One region of the Fictibacillus sp. UD genome, then DNA from elsewhere that is predicted to be linked to it. Evidence: a T-box and tRNA genes for the amino acid it is inferred to sense, from the RefSeq annotation. Region 1 holds a T-box; the other holds one or more tRNA genes.
The links. The T-box of region 1 lies ahead of P8610_RS01350 (valine--tRNA ligase). A T-box ahead of a tRNA ligase gene usually reads a tRNA of that ligase, here a tRNA-Val.
Positions count from the first base shown of each region.

Region 2: it encodes a tRNA-Val, which carries the amino acid that the T-box ahead of P8610_RS01350 (valine--tRNA ligase) is inferred to sense. The anticodon was not compared.

Region 1 is NZ_JARUHH010000001.1:262,909-272,590, reverse strand. Features, by position in the region: gene P8610_RS01350 (valine--tRNA ligase) at 1-1,536, opposite strand, end outside; T-box leader at 1,583-1,805, opposite strand; gene P8610_RS01345 (hypothetical protein) at 1,973-2,170, shown strand; gene ysxE (spore coat protein YsxE) at 2,727-3,800, opposite strand; gene P8610_RS01335 (hypothetical protein) at 3,797-4,714, opposite strand; gene P8610_RS01330 (LysM peptidoglycan-binding domain-containing protein) at 4,729-6,222, opposite strand; gene hemL (glutamate-1-semialdehyde 2,1-aminomutase) at 6,344-7,630, opposite strand; gene hemB (porphobilinogen synthase) at 7,647-8,618, opposite strand; gene P8610_RS01315 (uroporphyrinogen-III synthase) at 8,620-9,381, opposite strand; gene hemC (hydroxymethylbilane synthase) at 9,381-9,682, opposite strand, start outside.
Region 2 is NZ_JARUHH010000007.1:59,507-69,188, reverse strand. Features, by position in the region: gene P8610_RS13170 (hypothetical protein) at 1-567, shown strand, start outside; gene P8610_RS13165 (hypothetical protein) at 700-1,593, shown strand; gene P8610_RS13160 (hypothetical protein) at 1,751-1,927, shown strand; gene P8610_RS13155 (hypothetical protein) at 2,027-2,254, shown strand; gene P8610_RS13150 (MBL fold metallo-hydrolase) at 2,758-3,663, shown strand; gene P8610_RS13145 (DUF421 domain-containing protein) at 3,644-4,339, opposite strand; gene P8610_RS13140 (GNAT family N-acetyltransferase) at 4,424-4,861, opposite strand; gene P8610_RS13135 (YjcG family protein) at 4,867-5,382, opposite strand; gene P8610_RS13130 (alpha/beta hydrolase) at 5,442-6,173, opposite strand; gene P8610_RS13125 (phosphatidylglycerophosphatase A family protein) at 6,316-6,873, shown strand; tRNA gene P8610_RS13120 (tRNA-Val) at 7,152-7,226, shown strand; gene P8610_RS13115 (CotD family spore coat protein) at 7,594-8,070, shown strand; gene P8610_RS13110 (SDR family NAD(P)-dependent oxidoreductase) at 8,200-8,946, shown strand; gene P8610_RS13105 (cation diffusion facilitator family transporter) at 9,038-9,682, shown strand, end outside.

The sequences.
Region 1 (9,682 bases):
ATTAAACGGCTTTTGATCCGTAAATTCAATGGATTGGAAGACCATTCTTGAAACCCAGAACGTAATAATATCGTAACCTGTTACAAGTACATTGCCAGGGAAGTAACGTTTAAAATCTGCAGCTTCTTCATCTGGCCAGCCCATCGTTGAGAAAGGCCATAAAGCAGATGAGAACCAAGTATCAAGTACATCCGTATCCTGCTCCCAATTTTCCGGCTCTTTTGGCTCTGTTTTGCCAACGTAGATTTCACCCGTTTCTTTATGGAACCAAGCTGGTATACGGTGTCCCCACCACAACTGACGTGAAATACACCAGTCACGAATATTTTCAACCCAGCGCATGTATGTGTTCTCAAAACGATCTGGAACAAAGTTTATTTTGTCTTCACTTTTTTGAAGTTTGATCGCTTCTTCTGCTAAAGGCTGCATTTTAACAAACCATTGAGTTGATAAGTAAGGCTCAACAACAGCTCCACTTCGCTCAGAGTGTCCAACCGAGTGCATATGTTCTTCAATTTTAAACAATACGCCTTGCTCCTGCAGATCCTTAACAATCTGCTTACGGCATTCAAAGCGGTCTAAGCCCTGATACTTTCCAGCGTTTTCGTTCATCTTTCCGCCTTCATCCATAACAAGGATACGCTCAAGGCTATGTCTATTACCAATCTCAAAGTCGTTTGGATCATGTGCAGGCGTAATCTTTACGGCACCCGAACCAAATTCCATATCAACATAATCGTCACCAACAATTTCAATCTCACGGCCAACGATCGGCAGAATAGCTTTTTTGCCGATCAGCTGCTGATAACGCTCATCTTTTGGATGTACGGCAATCGCTGTATCTCCGAGCATCGTTTCAGGACGAGTTGTCGCTACTTCAATGTGACCTGATCCATCAGCTAACGGGTATTTCATATGATAGAAGGCACCTTGAACATCTTGGTGAATAACTTCAATATCAGAGAGTGCTGTTTTTGTCTGCGGATCCCAGTTGATGATATACTCACCGCGGTAAATTAATCCTTTTTCATAAAGATTTACAAATACCTCTTTAACTGCTTCTGAAAGACCTTCATCAAGCGTAAATCGCTCGCGGGAATAGTCTAGACCCAGTCCTAGCTTCGCCCATTGCTGACGGATAAACTTAGCATACTCATCTTTCCATTCCCACGATTTTTCTAAAAACTTTTCACGTCCTAAATCATAACGGGAAATACCTTCTTCACGCAGTTTTCCTTCTACCTTTGCCTGTGTAGCGATTCCAGCATGGTCCATTCCTGGCAGCCATAAAACATCATAGCCTTGCATGCGTTTTGTGCGAGTTAAGATATCTTGAAGGGTTGTGTCCCATGCATGCCCAAGGTGCAGTTTTCCTGTAACGTTTGGAGGTGGGATAACAATCGTATAAGGCTGCTTCCCTTCCTCGCCTTTCGCCTCAAAAAACTTACCTTTCAGCCAAAAATCATAACGGTTTTCTTCCGTTGCCTTCGGATCATACTTTGTAGGCATCGTCAGTTCTTTCTGTTCGTTCGTCATTCTATTCTCCTCCTTTATTTCTAAAAAACAAAAAAGCCCTTTCGTCGAAAAGGACGAAAGGACTCCGCGGTACCACCTTAATTTACGGCAAGTCTAAATAAACTTGCTGTACACTTCATTTATAACGGATGTACCGTCTTCTCCTACTACACTTCAAAGAAGATGCTCAAGGGCGACTTCCAACGAACTTTCCTTAAGGATTCTTTCAGCAGATGAATCCTCTCTCTAAAAGGCGTTACATTTGTACTATTCCCTATCTACGCAACAATATAGATTCTGAGTATATTTTATACAACATATCTGTTTTTAGTCAATAGCATACCCGTATCTTGTAAAAGTTATTCTATGTAACATCCCCACTTTAGTGAATGCATGTCTTTCACATTAATCGTATTTTTGCATAAATTATTTAAAATGGGCGAATGGGGGGCTTTTCTTGGCTAGAAAGTATTTTCGAAAAGCACGTTTTCCTGCTGGCTGGTTTGTAACCCTTAAACAAACGATTGGACAATTGACTGCACCACTCATTATCTTTCAACTGTTAAGGACGATACTATTTCCATCTGCTGTAGATTTTATTATTCTTTTAACCTTAGTGATTCTCCATATATGTTTTGCTTACGATATGCTGTAAAAAGTAGAGAGAATTAATAAATCCACTGTTCAGGTTGTGTTTTTACGGTACGTGTTCTTTTGTTAAGGCTGTTTTTATAGACTTTGTTGTTATTGGAAGTGGTTGATTTCCGTTCCAGGTGCTCGCTTTCCGCGGGGCAGGCGGTGAGCCACATTGGGACGTTTTACTTTTAAGTGTCTCACCTGTCTAGTTGCAAGTGACTAGCCCCTCGAGGTCAAAAGCTAAATTGTCTACAAGGCAAAGTGCGCCTTGTTAGCCCATTCACCTTTTGCTTGTCGGGGCTGAACGAGCTACTTTCACTTTTCGGACTGCCCGCCTGTCCCGCAGGAGTCTCCCACCTTGCACTCCAATCAACTGTCACAGAAGAAATTAAATTGAAGTTTGAAAGCAACAATTCTTTAGAAAATAAACTGTATTAATTACAAGTTCGGGCAGTAGAAATGAGTTTACGCGTTTTGAACGCTTCCGCATATACCAATGATGTGACATATCAAGAATAACTAGCCACTCATCTCATTTTTTTATAAACAATTAAAAAAGAGATCACATATACGTGTTATATGTGATCTCCTTCGTCATTTATATTAATTTTCGTCGGAACAGTATTCGAATTATCTAAAGGTGCAGGAGGAGGTGCCAGCATAATCGCATCGCAAAAGTCCCGGATTTTTTTCATTGCTCTTATTCTGCTCTCCAGACGATGCACCATTTCAATTTGAGAATAATCGTTTCGTCTGCTGCAGTATAGGTCCACTGCATTAAAAACGGGTTCAGGATAAGATAAATAACTAATTAATAATCCTCTTTCCTCATTCAACAATGGTACATGTTTCTCGTAAAGATCTAATAAAAACTTTCCTTCTTCCACTGTCCATTCTCTTTGATGTGCAGATCTTCTGAAGTAAACCGCTAGGTCTCTTACTGGCGTATCAAGTACTGCTTTCTCAAAGTTTAGAAGATGACCTTCACCTGTCGGGTTAAAGATCAAGTGATTTCTTGAAACTTTTCCGTGACAAAGGACGCTCCGGTAGCGTTTTTCCCTTTGACATGTATCGTACCAGTCTTTCAATCTTCTTTTTGCTTCTTCGGTCATTCTCATGATTTGATGAAAATGACTTAAATAGGTTAATTCAAATGGTGACATATACGTTTTCTGTTCTGCTTCTTCTGTAAACCGTTCCATCTCATATTGCCGATTTTCCCATCTGTTCATGAGATACTGATAAGAATGTTCCACTACTTCATTTGAAAAGTCCTGTTCTTTAAGCGTTAAGGCATGAATTTTTCCTAAGTGATCGAGAAGCACCTCATCTTTTGCTTTTTCGTTTCTCTCATCTGAAGCAAACCAAGGCATCAGATAATACGTTCTTGAGCCTAGCTGTACTGTGTAATCACCAAACTTTGTTGGATACAGAGGTACAACCTGGTGAAAGCCTATTTCTGAAAGACGCTGGATTACATGAGTAAACCAGCTTCTTTCATCCTCAGTCATCTCTGCTTCTTTTAGTGCAAATGTACCCCTTTTCGTTATGACCTTCTTCACTTTCCCATGCTGCTCCAACTTTTCAGGAAATAGATCATAATGAAAAAGGACGGGCCCGTAATTTAAAGTTTCCTTTTCCGTTGTCATAGGGCCACCTTCCTTCTTTTTTCATCAAACCATTCTGTTACCGTCTTAACAAGAGTTCGATTTGCTTCCCAGCATTCTTCATACCTCTTGAGTCCCTCTACCATTCTTTCTAAAGAACTGTTATCTAATTGTTTTAAACAATCATAGATTTCCCAAGGTGTAACGATCTCAGCTAAAAGAAGTAATCCTTGCTCCTGGTCCAAAGAGAAGTGTTTGTTTACCTCTGTTAAAAGCCCTTTTAACGAAAGAGGTGAAGAATGTTCCAGCCACTCTAATAAGAACGTTCGAAGAGGCAGATATCCTCTAACCGGCCAAGCATCACCACCCTGGTAAAATAAGAAATGAAAGATTTTTTTACCGTTTTTAACACTCATCTCTCTTTCTAAAACAGGCAATGAACTTTTCTTCACCTTACTTCTGATCGCCTCAGAAAGCTTAAGACGTTCTTTTGCTTCAAGAATACTCGTTGTTATAAAGGAAAAGTTTGCTTCCATGTACTTTTGAGACAAACGTAAACAATGATTCATATCAAATACCGGAAGTTCTGTTTGAAGGGCTGGGTTCTCTTTAACATCATAATTTACTGCAGATTTTAATAACATACCGATGAACTGCGCCCATCGTTCTACCTCATCACAGCCGAATAAAGCATCTGCATGGTCATGTAAGGATATCCATTGTTCACCATATTGTATTGCAAATTCCCCGCTTTTAGTACGAATCATACGGTCTGGCACGGCGCCTGAGCCTTTTGAAGACTCATCGCGCCACTTAACATGCCATTTTAGCCTTTCGTGCTCCGTCCAATAACGGATGCGTTTCTCCCCCGAATCAGTCAGAATGATATGAGGTTTTTCTTTCCATCTTATCCCGTACAGTTCATATTCATTTTCCAAGGTGTTAATCAGCCCCATAACAGCACCTCATCTTAACGTGAACTTACAGGGATATATATAATCTGCCCCTCAGATACTTCACCTTGCTGAAGTCGATTCATGCGCATCAGTGTATTTAATGAGATATCATACCTCTCACAAATATGCTCTAAAGAATCTCCTCGCTGTAGAATGTACATTCTCATCTTAGAAAAACGATCTTCTTTAGCAGAGAGCATTTTTGTTAAATAAAGAGCGTTCTCATCTCTAGGTTCATCACGTTCAACCTGTTCAGCCACTGGCTGTGATTCAGGTTCTGTTTCTGCATAACTATTATCTTCATATTCATAAGATGCATCATGCTCTTCCGCACTTTGCTGATAGCTTGAATCTTCGTATTCTTGTTCAGCCTCATATGATTGTTCACCATACTCATATTCATTGGAATAAGAAGGACGTTCAGAATGATTTTGCTGATATTGATAATTGGCATAGTGATTAGCTTGCTGCTGGTACGCTTCTTGCTGCTGATACGGATTATAAGAATATGGTCGATTCGTATCTTGATAAGGCGACTGACTTTGATAGCTGTTTGGTTGATCTTGATACGTTTGTGCTTCATAATCTGGTGTTTGCTGAGCTTGATAGCTTTCATAAGCCTCTTCTTCTTCATGATCATATGCTTCTGAATAATCATTTTGATCTGAAGCTTCTACTTCACCGTACACTTCATGATCTTCTTCATAGTGAGCTTCGGGTTCATCTATGGCAGGTGGGTCAGAATGGCGAGTATCTTCACTCGAAAAAGCAATGGCCTTCAGCGAATCAAAGGTAGCCTCCATTGTGCGGTCATCTAATGCTTCAAAATGCGGTTTAAACTCAAAAGCTGCTTTCTTTTCATCACGAACTTCAGCATTATTCTCATTAAATCGAGCTAAAAACTCGTTTGGCTGAGGCTGTGACGGTACTCCACCGCTTTGACGCGCTTCAAATTGAAAAGGAGTAAAAATATCTTGCTTCTCTTCTTTTTGTGCCAATCTCTCTTCAGCGGCTACCGAACGTATCTCCTCTTTTGGAGAATCATACGCAGGGCTTTCTTGACGCTGCTTTTCATCTTTTATGCCGTAAATACAGATGGAAGCAGAAAGTTCAAAGCAAGTAGAATTGGGGAGCTCGTATTCGAATGATTCCACTTCCACTTTTACCTCATTTGCATCTTCTACACGATAGGACGGGATGGTAATGTCCACCGGAAAACGATGCACCAGGTCTGTTACTCCATCTTCTGCAACACTTAACTGTGTAAGTGAACGATAAGAGACACTCTCAGCCAGCGGGTTTAGTTCTGGATCACCCGCATTCTGATCTTGATTCTCTGCACGGTATCTGCCGTTTAAAATAAGGGCTCCCTTGATATAAACCTGTCCGGCTTCCTCTGTAATACGAATATCAGGATCAAGTGACATCGACAAGACTTCAGCTACTTCCTGTCCTTTCTTAAGCCAAACAGACTCCTCAATGGAGAAACGCAGCTTCGATTGACTCATGCCCTTCTCCTCCTTTCGGTTTGCATATAGTTATACAATATAGGTGTATGAGGGAAGAGGACGAAATATGAATCAAATAAAAATAGCGCCCGCTTTTATAAGCGAACGCTATTAGATCTCATTATTTTAATTGAGAAAAAGCTTTTCTGAACGCAGCTACCGTCTTGTTAATATCTTCCTCCGTATGAGCAGTAGATAAGAACAATCCTTCAAATTGTGATGGAGGCAAAGAAATTCCCTCCTGAAGCATCGTTTTGAAAACAGAATTAAAATGATCTAAATTCGATAATTTTGCTGTTTCATAATTAATGACATCTTTATTTGTAAAGAAGAACCCAATCATACTTCCCGCACGGTTGATTGTATGTTCCACTCCATAATGTTCTGCAGCTTCAGAGATCCCTGTTGCCAACAGATCACCCAGCTTTTGAAAGTATACATAGCTTTCTTTTGTAAGCTGTGAGAGTGTAGCAAACCCAGCAGCCATAGCAAGCGGATTTCCTGATAACGTTCCCGCTTGGTAGATCGGACCACTTGGCGCAATCTGTTCCATGATCTCGCGTTTCCCGCCATACGCACCTACAGGAAGTCCGCCTCCAATTACTTTTCCTAAACATGTTAGATCTGGAGTCACGCCAAAATAACCTTGTGCACATTCATAATCCACTCGGAACCCTGTCATCACTTCATCAAAGATTAATAGAGAGCCATGCTGCTCCGTCATTTTGCGAACGCCTTCAAGGAAACCTTTTTGCGGAGGAACAACACCCATGTTTCCTGCGACAGGTTCAACAATAACGCATGCAATATCTTCACCAAATTGATCAAAAGCAACTTGTAGACTTTCAAGATCATTATAAGGAACAGTTATTGTATTTTGTGCAATACCTTCAGGAACACCTGGAGAATCCGGCAGACCTAGTGTTGCTACACCAGAACCTGCTTTAATCAATAAAGAATCTCCATGCCCGTGATAACATCCTTCAAATTTAACAATCTTGCTTCTTCCAGTGTATCCACGTGCTAAACGCAGAGCACTCATCGTTGCTTCTGTCCCTGAATTCACCATACGAACAACTTCAATGGATGGTACGCGATCGATCACAAGCTTGGCCAATTTTGTTTCCATTTCATTAGGAGCACCAAAACTTGTTCCAAGTTCAGCTGTTTCTTTAAGCACTTTTACTACTTGATCATCGGCATGTCCTAAAATTAATGGTCCCCACGACAAAACATAATCGATATACTCATTTCCATCGATGTCATAAATTTTTGATCCTTTTCCTCGCTCCATAAAAACAGGGTCCATTTTTACTGATTTAAATGCTCGAACAGGACTGTTAACACCGCCTGGCATTACTTCCTTCGCTTCGTTAAAAGCCGCTATTGAACGTTCAAAGCTTCTCATACCAACACCCTTTCTATTATTTTTCATTCAGCCATCTTGCAGCATCTTTTGCAAAGTAGGTAATGATTAAATCTGCTCCTGCTCTTTTCATTGAAATTAATTTCTCAAGCACGATGCTTTTTTCATCTACCCATCCATTAATTGCAGCTGCTTTTATCATGGAATATTCTCCGCTTACGTTGTATGCAACCAATGGAAGAGGATATCTGTCTTTTAGTTCTCTTAATATATCCAGGTAAGAAAGGGCTGGTTTTACCATTAAAAAGTCAGCACCTTCAGCAATATCCGATTCAGCTTCACGCAGAGCTTCTAAGCGATTTGCCGGGTCCATCTGATATGTTTTTCTATCACCGAACTGAGGCGTGCTATGTGCAGCGTCACGAAACGGACCGTAAAAAGATGATGCATATTTAACAGCATAAGACATGATGGGCACGTCGTAGTATCCTGCTTCATCCAATCCTCGTCTGATTGCCGCAACAAAACCATCCATCATGTTTGAAGGTGCAATAACATCCGCTCCAGCTTTTGCTTGAGAAACAGCTGTTTTGGCAAGCAGTGATAGCGTTTCATCGTTTAGCACTTCACCGTTTTCAATCACACCGCAATGGCCATGGTCTGTAAACTGACATAAACAAGTATCGGCAATTACAGTTAAAGAAGGTGCAATCTCTTTAATTTGAGAAATCGCTCTTTGTACAATTCCATTATGGTCATAAGCTGAGCTTCCGCAGTCATCTTTTTCGTTTGGCACTCCAAACACAATAATTGACTGTATGCCTAAACTTTCGATTTCCTTAACTTCTTTCTCAAGTAAATCTAGTGATAAGTGGTATACACCTGGCATTGAAGGTACTTCTTTTTTTACATTCTCACCTTCAACAAAGAATAGTGGGTAAATAAAGTCGGATACTTGAAGATGCGTTTCACGTACTAATGAACGCATGGATGCAGATTTTCTTAAACGGCGATGACGCTGAAAATTCATATTATCTTCCTCCTTGAAAATAAGAGATGGCACAGTTCACCATATCTTCTGCTGTAAAATTACTAGGCATAAAAACATGCTTAAATCCGCACTTTTCAGCAGCTGTTTTTGTTGTAGGGCCTACACAAATTACAGGCGTTTTGTAGATCATGTTATTTTGACTGTCAGATAAACCTTTTATCATAAATGAAACAGCGGATGGACTCATAAAAAAGAAACAATCCGTTATATCAATTAACGACCAGTCTAAACCGTCTTCGGGCTCTGTTTTATAAACGACCATCTCTTCCACAACAGCTGTACTTTTGAGTTCTTCTTTAAGAAAAGAAGGAGCTAGGTTACCTTTAGGAAACAAAATTCTTTCATCTTTTAAAACATGTTTTTTTAACGTTTCAGCTAAGTCTGCCGCATCATAACGTTCTGGAACAAGTATAGATGTTATACCATAACGCCTTAACGTCTCGGCTGTTTTTTCACCTACAGCAGCAAACTTATAGTCTCCTAAAGAAATCCCTAACTCATTAATCAACCGAAAAAAGTAATCTACAGCATTCTTGCTCGTGAAAACGATCCATTGAAAAGTGTTTAACTGATTTAGGCGTGCCGCTGCCTGCTCGTTCTTCACAGCTTTTATAGATATTATAGGAAAAGAAAGAGGAGTCCCCCCATTCTCTTCAATAAGCTTAACCAATGAATCTGCCTGGTTCTTCGGCCTTGTAACAAGTATCTTTTTACCTGCTAATGGTCCACCTGACGTATTCATTAAGCATTTAGATCCTTTTTCACAGCATCAAGTATGGTCTTTGCTCCTAAAGTCTTTAACTCTTCAGCAAGCTCGACCCCTACACGGTGTGAGTCTTTTCCTGTTCTCATTTCTTTAAGTACTTTTTTGCCTTCTGGGTCTGCAACGAGTCCTGTTAACGTTATTTCATGATTATCTGCCATCGTTGCAAACGCAGCGATCGGCACCTGGCAGCCGCCTTCTAACGTGTTAAGGAAAGAGCGTTCTGCCTCAACCGTCTGATACGTATATGCGTCATTGAGGGTAGCAAGAAGTTCTTTTA
Region 2 (9,682 bases), on a different contig from region 1:
GTATTGGCTAAGTTCTGCTCTCCTCGTGAAAACGACTTAGAAGCAGAAGAAACTGTAAATGAAATGTGTCCGGCGGTAACGTTCCCTGAACAATGCCCTGACATCTTCCCAAGACCCGACTGTGTGTGCAAAGCAGAAGGAGAAGCAAGCGGGTTAACAAGCGAATCAGGTGGAGCAACTGAAACTGGCCGTGCGTCAATACTGGTTGATATTTGTCCGAATTTCCAGCTGGTTAACAGTAAATTCTTGCTGAACTTTAATGATACGGACACATCTGATGGCGAAAGAGACTTTAGCTTTACAGCAACAGAATTTAACCAAGACACATTATGCTGCGATAAATTCATGGGTGGAAAGAAATTAACGATCTCCGGAAAAGGAAAAGTTAATAACCATCATAAAAAAGGAGAAAAACTTGACTTTAATTTAGCTCTAGTTGACACTCCGAATGGCAGTATGTTCGAGGTTGAATTGATTAACTCACATGGCAAGAAAGTATTTACAACAGGAACAGTCACAGTTGATAACGGTGAAATCTCTGTTGAAAATTGCTTGCAGCACCATTAATACAATAGATTTGAAGAGTAAAAAGGACCACTGGAAACCAGTTGGTCCTTTTTGTTAGAGAAAAAAAAGTGAACGATTGGATAGGGGTTACATACAATAAGGAAAGAGCCTAATTTGCAAGGGGGAAGATGCATGGGGACAAAGGATAAATTAAGCTATGAGCGGCTCATATCAAGAGTAGAATATTATAAAGAAAAAGCACTGGATTTAGAAAAAAAGCTGGTCTTTGCTGAGGAAACCATCGAACGATTAGAGAGTGAAACAAATAAGGATAACACCCTTCAACAAATCGAAGAAAAGGAAATAGAGCTTCAGAAACTACGTACTCAAGTAGAGGAGCTAACAAAAAAGCTGAATCGTTTAGAAGAACATGAAATGGAAAAACGTATTCAAGGGTATGAAGAATTATTAAAAAGTATTCAAGATGAAATAAATGATAAGGATCAGCAAATTGATCTTTATCAGCAGCGTATTAAGAGTATGGAAAAACGAATAAACATTAATCGGACATCTGAGCCTGTATTTGAAGATTTTCCACAGGAAGATGATTCTAAGTCTGAACCAAAGAAAAAACAGGGCTTGAATTGTATGAGCTACTTCGATTATTCCGTTATTTATACAAAAGAGAATAATGGTTTTGTACGAGGCTCATTTTATCTTGAGAATATAGGAACAGAAGCATTAGAGAACCCATATATCTGCTTTCGGTTCCAACCTGCTGAAACTTGCGCGCTAAAGGGCAAGATTGTCTCATTAATCGCTTCTCCTTCACAAGATGAAATGCGACAATCCATCTGGATGTACATGGATAACGAATGGGCAGAAAAAGCAAAAGAACGTGGAGAGATGTGGATCTGCCCACTTCGTGAAACAAAATTCAAGACCGGTGATAAGCTTTCGCTGGATGATTTTCAGATTCCTTTTAAGAGCACTATAGATAAAAATATTACGGTGGAAGCATTTGTTTATTTTAATAAACAAAATTATCGAGCTAAAGCAGTAAATCATATAGCTATCAATTTTTAGTGAGACAGCCTATAACCAACTCGTTAGACATGCATAAGATGTACTATACGAGGAGGTTGAAACATGGAAGAATGTTTTTACTGTAAGAAGAAGAAAAAACACAAGAAGGTTCATGCTGATAAAGTAATCATCAAGGCAGATAAAGTTGTTGTAATCCATGAAAAGAAGGATCATTGCGAATCTTCTAGCTCTAGCTCTAGTTCTAGCAAACATGAATCTTGTCACAAGCATGAATCTTCATCTAGTTCTAGTTCATGCTCTAGCTCTAGCTCCAGCTCCAGCAGCAGCTGCTTTTACGATCCGTGGGCTTAAGCACTCTAGAATGAATTTTTAGGGCACTCTTGTTAAAAGAGTGCTCTTTCTTTTTGAAAACGAATATTTTAGAAGGAAAAGGGAATAGGAAGAGGAATAGATAGGAAAGGGGATGTTGCATATGGGATATATTTTACCGTATATACCGATTCAGCGAATGCAATATGCTAGTCGAATGGAAAGACCAGAACAAGGTTTACCGATCGTATCGAAAGTACCTCCTATTCAAAATAACAATGTTCACACATTTAGCCACAACAAAAAGTCCGACATAGAAAAACAGAAACGTTTTGATCAAATTCTAAGTGAAATAGAAGGAAAAGGATTATTTTTAAACGAAACCATCTAGAGGGTTTCTTTTTTTTGCTTTTCTATATATGAGTATTGCTTCTGCTCATTCAGCTCAATCTTTCTAAGACAAGTTGATTGAATTGGAAGGTGTGAGACTACGGCGAGAACGAGCACTAAGGTGAGCCCCATAAAGGCAAAATGGCAAGGGGCTCACACCACCTGTTCCTCGGAAAGAAAGCACCTAAGACGAAAATTAACTACTTTAAGAAACATCAAGGGATACCAAAACCGCTTTAGGCAATTTTTGATTGTTGCTTAGAAATTTTTTTATTGTCTTCTTTGAAAAGTTGGTTGTAGTGGAAGGTGGGAGACTCCTGCGGGACAGGCGGGCAGGTGAGACACTTAAAAGTGAAACGTTAAGAATGTGGCTCACCGCCTGCCCCGCGGAAAGCGAGCACCTGGAGCGGAAAGCAACACCTCCCAATAGCAACAAAGTTTGCGAAAACAGCTTTTCTTACATAACAAAACAGTTTAATCTACTAATACATTGGAGTGTTTAAAATGGAATTTAAAGAAATAGCAGCAGGGTGCTACTATTTTAATAGCGCTGTAAATATAGGCTATATTGTAAATGAAGATAGAAGCAAGGGGATGTTAATTGATGCAGGTCTAGAATCTTCAGCCGCAAAAAAAGCGGTTCAGCATCTTGTGAAAGAGAATCTGCCCATTACCCATCTCTTTATCACGCATGCTCACGCAGATCATTTTGGGGGAGCTCTATATATTCAAAAAAATTTTAACGTACATACGATCGCTCCCCCTTTAGAAGAAGCGATTATGAGAAACTCGATCCTTGAACCCATCTATTTATTTAACGGGAACTCCCCTTTAAGTGAGATGAGGAATAAATTTTTGGAGGCCCCTTCTATAAGGGTGGATGAGATCAGCGCGGAAGGGATATGGGACAAAACATTCCCACTTGAATTTATTGCTTTGCCGGGGCACAGTCATAATCAATTTGGCGTATTGTACAAAGGGATTTTCTATGCGGCAGATGCATTTTTAGGCAGTGATATTCTTGAAAAGCATAAGATTCCTTTTATAGTAAATGCCACAGAGAATCAGGAGACATTAATAAAATTGAAAAACATGAACATAGAAGGAATGGTTCCTGGTCATGGGAAATTCACCAAGAAGTATCAGCAAGTCATTCAAGAGAATATTAATGTTCATGAAAAAATAGCCACCCAAGTTCATTCTATCATTGCTGAATCAGGTGAGTCCGGAATATCTTTAGAGAACTTAATAGCGGAAATGCTTACGCTACATAATATAAAGCCTGCTAATATCGGGATGTATACTCTTTTTAGAACAGCTGTTTCCGCCTATTTCATACAGCTTGTTGAAGAAGGAAAAGCGATGTATAAAATATGGGAAGGAAAACCAGTTATTTTTTCGGATCAGTAATAGGCATAAATAATAGTTTTCCTTCTGACATTTCGGCGTAAACAACTTCTTCAAGAGAAGAATAGCCCTGTTTATGAAGCTGTTCCATTAGTTCTTTTTTTGAGATGCCTGCCGTTGAAAGATTATCATGATTAAGTTCTCCATCTAATATTAAAGTTACTGGTAATTCAGGCTGCTGCTGGCTATTCAAATTCATATCTTGTCTGTTTGGAGGACCGTATTGATATTTTGGCAAAATACTTAGTGACCCATTGGATTCTAAAATGGCATATTCTACTTCTCTTAATCCAAAAAAGCCTTTTTGGCGCACTAGGTTTTGCAGCTGGTTAATATCGAGTTTGCTTTTCTTTAACATTTCACGGTCGATCATGCCTTTACGAATAACAATCGTAGGAGCTCCTTCAAGAAACTTACGAGTACCTTTGAATTTCTGTGAGATGATTTCTACGACGTAAACCATTGTTCCCCAGATCAAAATAGCATACAAGATAACAAAGATAGAAGTTTCGTCATCATACATGGCATTGCCTACTAATTCACCTAAAAAGATAGACGAAATGAAATCAAAGGGTGTAATTTGTGAGATTTGCGTTTTGCCTAAAATCTTTGTGAGTATAAAAAGAGCAACAAACCCCACGATTAGTTCGGTCGTTAACTGTCCAACATGAATGTCCATCAACCATTGTCTCCTCAAAAATATGAATTATTGTACAGTTTTGACGAGAATAGATGTTTATAAACGAAAAAAGTATTGAAGCCGTCACGTGGACGATTTCAATACTTTTTTCATTGCGACATGAGGTATGTTGGCATCTAGAAAAGGTTCTTTAGAAGTGGTGCTGTACCCGAGTTTTTTATAAAAGTCTTCTGCTTGAGTTTGTGCATATAATATAAGGCTGGAATAAGACCGTTCGAGTGCACTTTCTTCCATTGCCTTCATCAATTCTTCGCCTAGACCCTTTTTACGATGAGAAGAAAGGACGCAAACCCGTTCAACTTTTCCTTCACCGTTTACTTCTCGAAGCCTGGCTGCTCCAACAGGCTTTTCGTTTTCGTAAAGAACAAAATGAAGAGAAGCATCTTCATTTCCATCAATTTCTTCACTTTCATCAATCTGCTGTTCACGAACGAATACATCTTTTCTGACAGATAAAGCATCTTGAAAGCCATGTTCGTTCGTTGTGTATGTCTTAATCAATCTGCTTAAACTCCTTTTCCAAGTCGAAATGTTTCATATACAGTCCAAGATCCGTTATCAAGCTGATAAAGCAATTGAAAACGGTCAATTCTTTCTTTGTGTTCAATGTCAATCATACGAAGACGTTCTAGCACATCAGAATGCTCTTCATCAGATAATTTCTGTCCGAGTGTCAGATGTGGCACAAAATTGTAAGGCTGCTGATGTTCAAGAGGACCTGAGTACAGCTGATCGTGCAATGAACTTAATTCTTCAGCTTCGTTTACTTTTAAGTAAATTGCATTATTAACAGGGTGGAAGGAGCCAACCTTGTTAATCATTATTGAAAACGGATTAATGTTTTGAGCAACAGATGAGATATAGGAAATCTGATCCTGAAGCTCTTCTTCAGTCGCCTCGAAGGGTTCCTTTAAAGTGATGTGAGGTGCGATAAGGGCATAATGTGGATCGTACCGTTTTCGGTAGGAATTTACTTTATCTTGTAGATTTTTTGATGGAAAAATAGCAATACCGTATTTCATAATTCTTCCTCCCTCATCTTTTGAACTAGTATACCAAATATTCTATTTATTTCCCACAGTTAGTGATTGTTGTAAAGAAACATTAACGCAGGAACTAAATCTTTCTGCCAGTTTACCCACAGGTGATTTCCTTGAAACTCAGCATATTCATAATCCAATGCTAAATTATTTAACAAGTTTTTTATCGTTCTATTTGGAGTTAAAAAGTCGCGCGTAATGCCTTCTGGGTTCGTAAATTGATCTTCTTCGTCTCCAATAGAATGGTAGATAGTTAATGTTTGGATCTGTTCGATAGCCTCAACAGTCTCAATGAGGCTATCAGGGACATAAGGTGATTGAAGAATAACTTTGCCAAACGTATTGGGATACAAAAGGCTTAATTTAAAAGCCACATAACCGCCTAATGAATCACCAATTAAGCCCATTCCAGCACCTAATTGAAGTGTGTTGAATTTTTCGTTTAGGTAAGCTGTTAGTTCAAATGCCATAAAACGTATATAGTTTTCGTGTTTTTCACCCGCAGGATCATATTTCGCTTTTCGATCTTCAATCCCTTTATGATTAACACCTATGATAATGCAGCTTTGCATTTGATCTTCTTCCATAAGTCTATCAGCGGTTTTTGCCAGCTTTCCTAATTGAAAGTAATCTCTGCCATCTTGTGCAACAAGAATTGGATATTTAACAAGCGGAGTGAACTTGGAAGGAAGGTAAATTAATAAGTCAATTTCTTCATCCAAATATTTGCTATAAATCTTATCATCTGTAATAGAACCCTTAAGTATGGCCATAAAATGGACCTCCTTTGCTGACATTTATCATAAATTATAAGCGTTTTCATTCAACTCGTATAATTGTAACACATAATGATATAATGAAAGAATCAATACGAATGCAGCCATACAGTGAACATAAAAAATGAGGTGAAGTCTGTTGAAAAATAGAGTGCACAGTCGTGAAGTCGAGGCAGCTGCAAGAAGGCTGCTGAATGAAAGAGGCGTCACCATACCAGAAATTGCAGATATAGTGTATGAAATGCAGATTCCGTTTTCACCAGGTTTAACAAAAGATGAATGTATTGAAAGTGTAGATGCTGTATTAATGAAGCGGGAGATCCAGCATGCTATTTTAGTAGGGGTTGAACTTGATATTTTGGCCGAACAAAAAAAGCTTTCTGAACCTTTGCAGAGCATTGTGGAACAAGACGAAGGGTTGTTCGGCGTGGATGAAACGATCGCCCTAGGCGCTGTATTTGGATATGGAAGCATTGCAGTTACAACGTTTGGGCACTTGGATAAATTTAAGATGGGAATCATTCAAAAGCTCGATACGAAGATAGCAAACGGAAAAGTTCATACTTTCTTGGATGACTTGGTTGCAAGTATTGCAGCCAACGCCTCAAGCCGGCTTGCACATAGACTTCGAGATAAACAAGAGCGTTTAACAGCTGAAGAAATTGCTCAGCATGAGAATGAAGAGAAGATTGGGTAATAGATTGTATTAAGCCTCCTTTTAGTGGGAGGCTTTTATAGTTGAAGAAGCAACAATTGTCGAATGGCCTATAAAAAGAATTTAAAGGCCTATAAATCTTTTTTTAGGGCCTTTAAAACTTCATATGGGCCTATAAATTGATTTGAAGGGCCTATAAATCTTTCATACGCGCCTATAAACTTTAAAAGGATTAATACGCTTAATAAAAAATGATTGACAGAGCAATAATGGTGTCGTATATTTTAAAATATCTTAAAAGATTGCTAGAAACCGATTAAGACCTGTTAGCTCAGTGGGAGAGCACTTCCTTGACAGGGAAGGGGTCGGGGGTTCAAGTCCCTCACAGGTCACCATAACAACATACATACGTAAACTTCTTATCTAGTTGATAAGAAGTTTTTTTGTTTTTAGTCTCTTTATAGCTAGTTTGTGAGTGTCTGGGTTATAGGACCCATTTGCATCTGTTGGTTTTGTCGACTCGCCGATATATGAGCAAAACTCGCCGTATTCTAGCTGAAATTCGCCGGAATAAGTCCAATATTTCTAGAATTAATCCTTAAATTTCTAGAATTCGTTGTCTATATACCCCACTCAGTATAAGTGAACCTGTTTTCATAACCGAAATTCGCACCTATATTCAAATTTGGACGAACTTTTTAAGTCGTCCTACATAAAATATAGAGAAATATGATTCATGGTTTTTGAAAGGAGAACACTTTTTTGGGTTTATTTAAACGCCCTGGCATTTTTGCTAAAAAGGGAATGGGTATGCCTGCAGCTGGTGCAATGGGAATGGGTCCAATGGGTCCTACGATGGGTGCAATGGGAATGGGTCCAACTATGGGTGCAATGGGACAAATGGGTGGTCCAGTAATGGGAGCTATGTCACAGATGCCGCAGATGGGCGCTTTACCATCACAATATTATCCCCCGCAAGTTTTGCCTGCGCAATATAGTCCTACAAATCAACAAGTTCAATATAATCAGCAAGATGTTTATGTTCCGATGATCCATCCAACTCAAACAACACAAGTAAATCAGATGAACTACAAATATGTACATTATTTCCCGCAGAACACGAACGTCCTAAACCAGGCAACGCAGCAAAATATTATGGGAACAACTCAACCTATGCTGCCCCCATGTCCTTGTCCGCCACCATGCCCGCCGCCATGCGGCCCATGGCGCAAGAAATAATGTTTAAGCTGTCGACGTTGTCGGCAGTTTTCTTTTTGTTTACGTCCTTCTAAACAGAATTAGTTTTGAAAGTGAACAAAGATAGGGAATAAATAGAGTAATACATATATATGATGGAGGTTTTGAACCATGAAAAATGACGATAAAGTGGTAATTGTAACAGGAGCTGCCAAAGGGATCGGAAAACAAATTGCGATCGATTTTGCTAAAGCAGGGTGGATTCCATCATTAATTGACTACAATGCAAACGAACTTGAGTTAACACTAGAAGAAGTTCGTCACATACAACATAAGGCGATAAGTATTACGTGTGACGTCAAAAATCCTGAAGAAATCATAAAAGCTGTGACAGAAACACATGATAAACTTGGTAAAATCAATTGTTTGGTTAATAATGCAGGACTTTCAAAATGGAAATCTCCCTATGAATTAACAGTTGATGAATGGGATGAGATTATAAACACCAACTTAAGAAGTGTCTTTCTTTTTTCAAGAGAAGCAGCTAAATTTATGTCTCAATCTGGCGGTGGCTCGATAATTAATATGGCATCAACTAGAGCGTCAATGTCTGAGTCGAATTCTGAAGCTTATGCTGCGACAAAAGGTGGAATTGTTGCGTTAACTCACGCTCTGGCAGCTTCATTCACTGGCGACTTCATTACAGTTAACGCTATAAGCCCTGGCTGGATTCATACAGGAAATTATACAGAGCTGCGAGAGATTGACCATGATCAGCACCTTTCTAAAAGAGTAGGAGTTCCATCTGATATTTCGAGAGCTTGTTTATTCCTTGCTCAAAGTGATAATAATTTTATCACAGGGGAGAACATTACAATCGATGGCGGAATGACTAGAAAAATGATTTACGAGCATTAATGTTTCCTATAGGGAAAAAGATTGCTCTAGACCCACCCGGAATCCATTCTTTATGATGTAAAAGGTATCATTGAACGAAGGAGAATAGAGAATGCAATCTGATCAGCAAAAAAGAGTGGAACGCGGTGTTTATATTAGTTTAGGAGCATATATTTTTCTTTCTATCGTAAAACTTGTGTCAGGATTCATATACCATTCTGATGCCTTAGTTGCTGACGGATTGAACAATGCAACAGATATTATTGCTTCAATAGCAGTATTGATTGGTCTTAAAATTTCACGAAAACCTGCAGATGAAGATCATCCGTATGGTCACCTGCGTGCAGAAACTATAGCATCAATGGTAGCTTCTTTCATCATGGTTGTTATCGGTATTGAAGTACTGATCTCATCTATTAAAAAAATGTTTCAAGGGGTTGAAACAGAGCCTTCACTAATAGCGGCTATAATCGCATTGTTCGGTGCAGCGGTTATGTTGGTCGTTTATTTTTATAACATTAAAGTTGCAAAAGAAACAGATAGTCAAGGCTTAAAGGCAGCAGCACTAGATAACCGTTCTGATGCCTTTGTAAGTATAGGTGCAGCTGTTGGGATATTTGGGGCGCAAATCGGTTTACCATGGCTAGATCCTGCTGCAGCGGTTTTGGTTGGTCTCATTATCATTAAGACCGGATGGGAAATTTTTACCGAGACGTCTCATAATCTTTCTGACGGATTTGATTATGAAGAAGGAAAA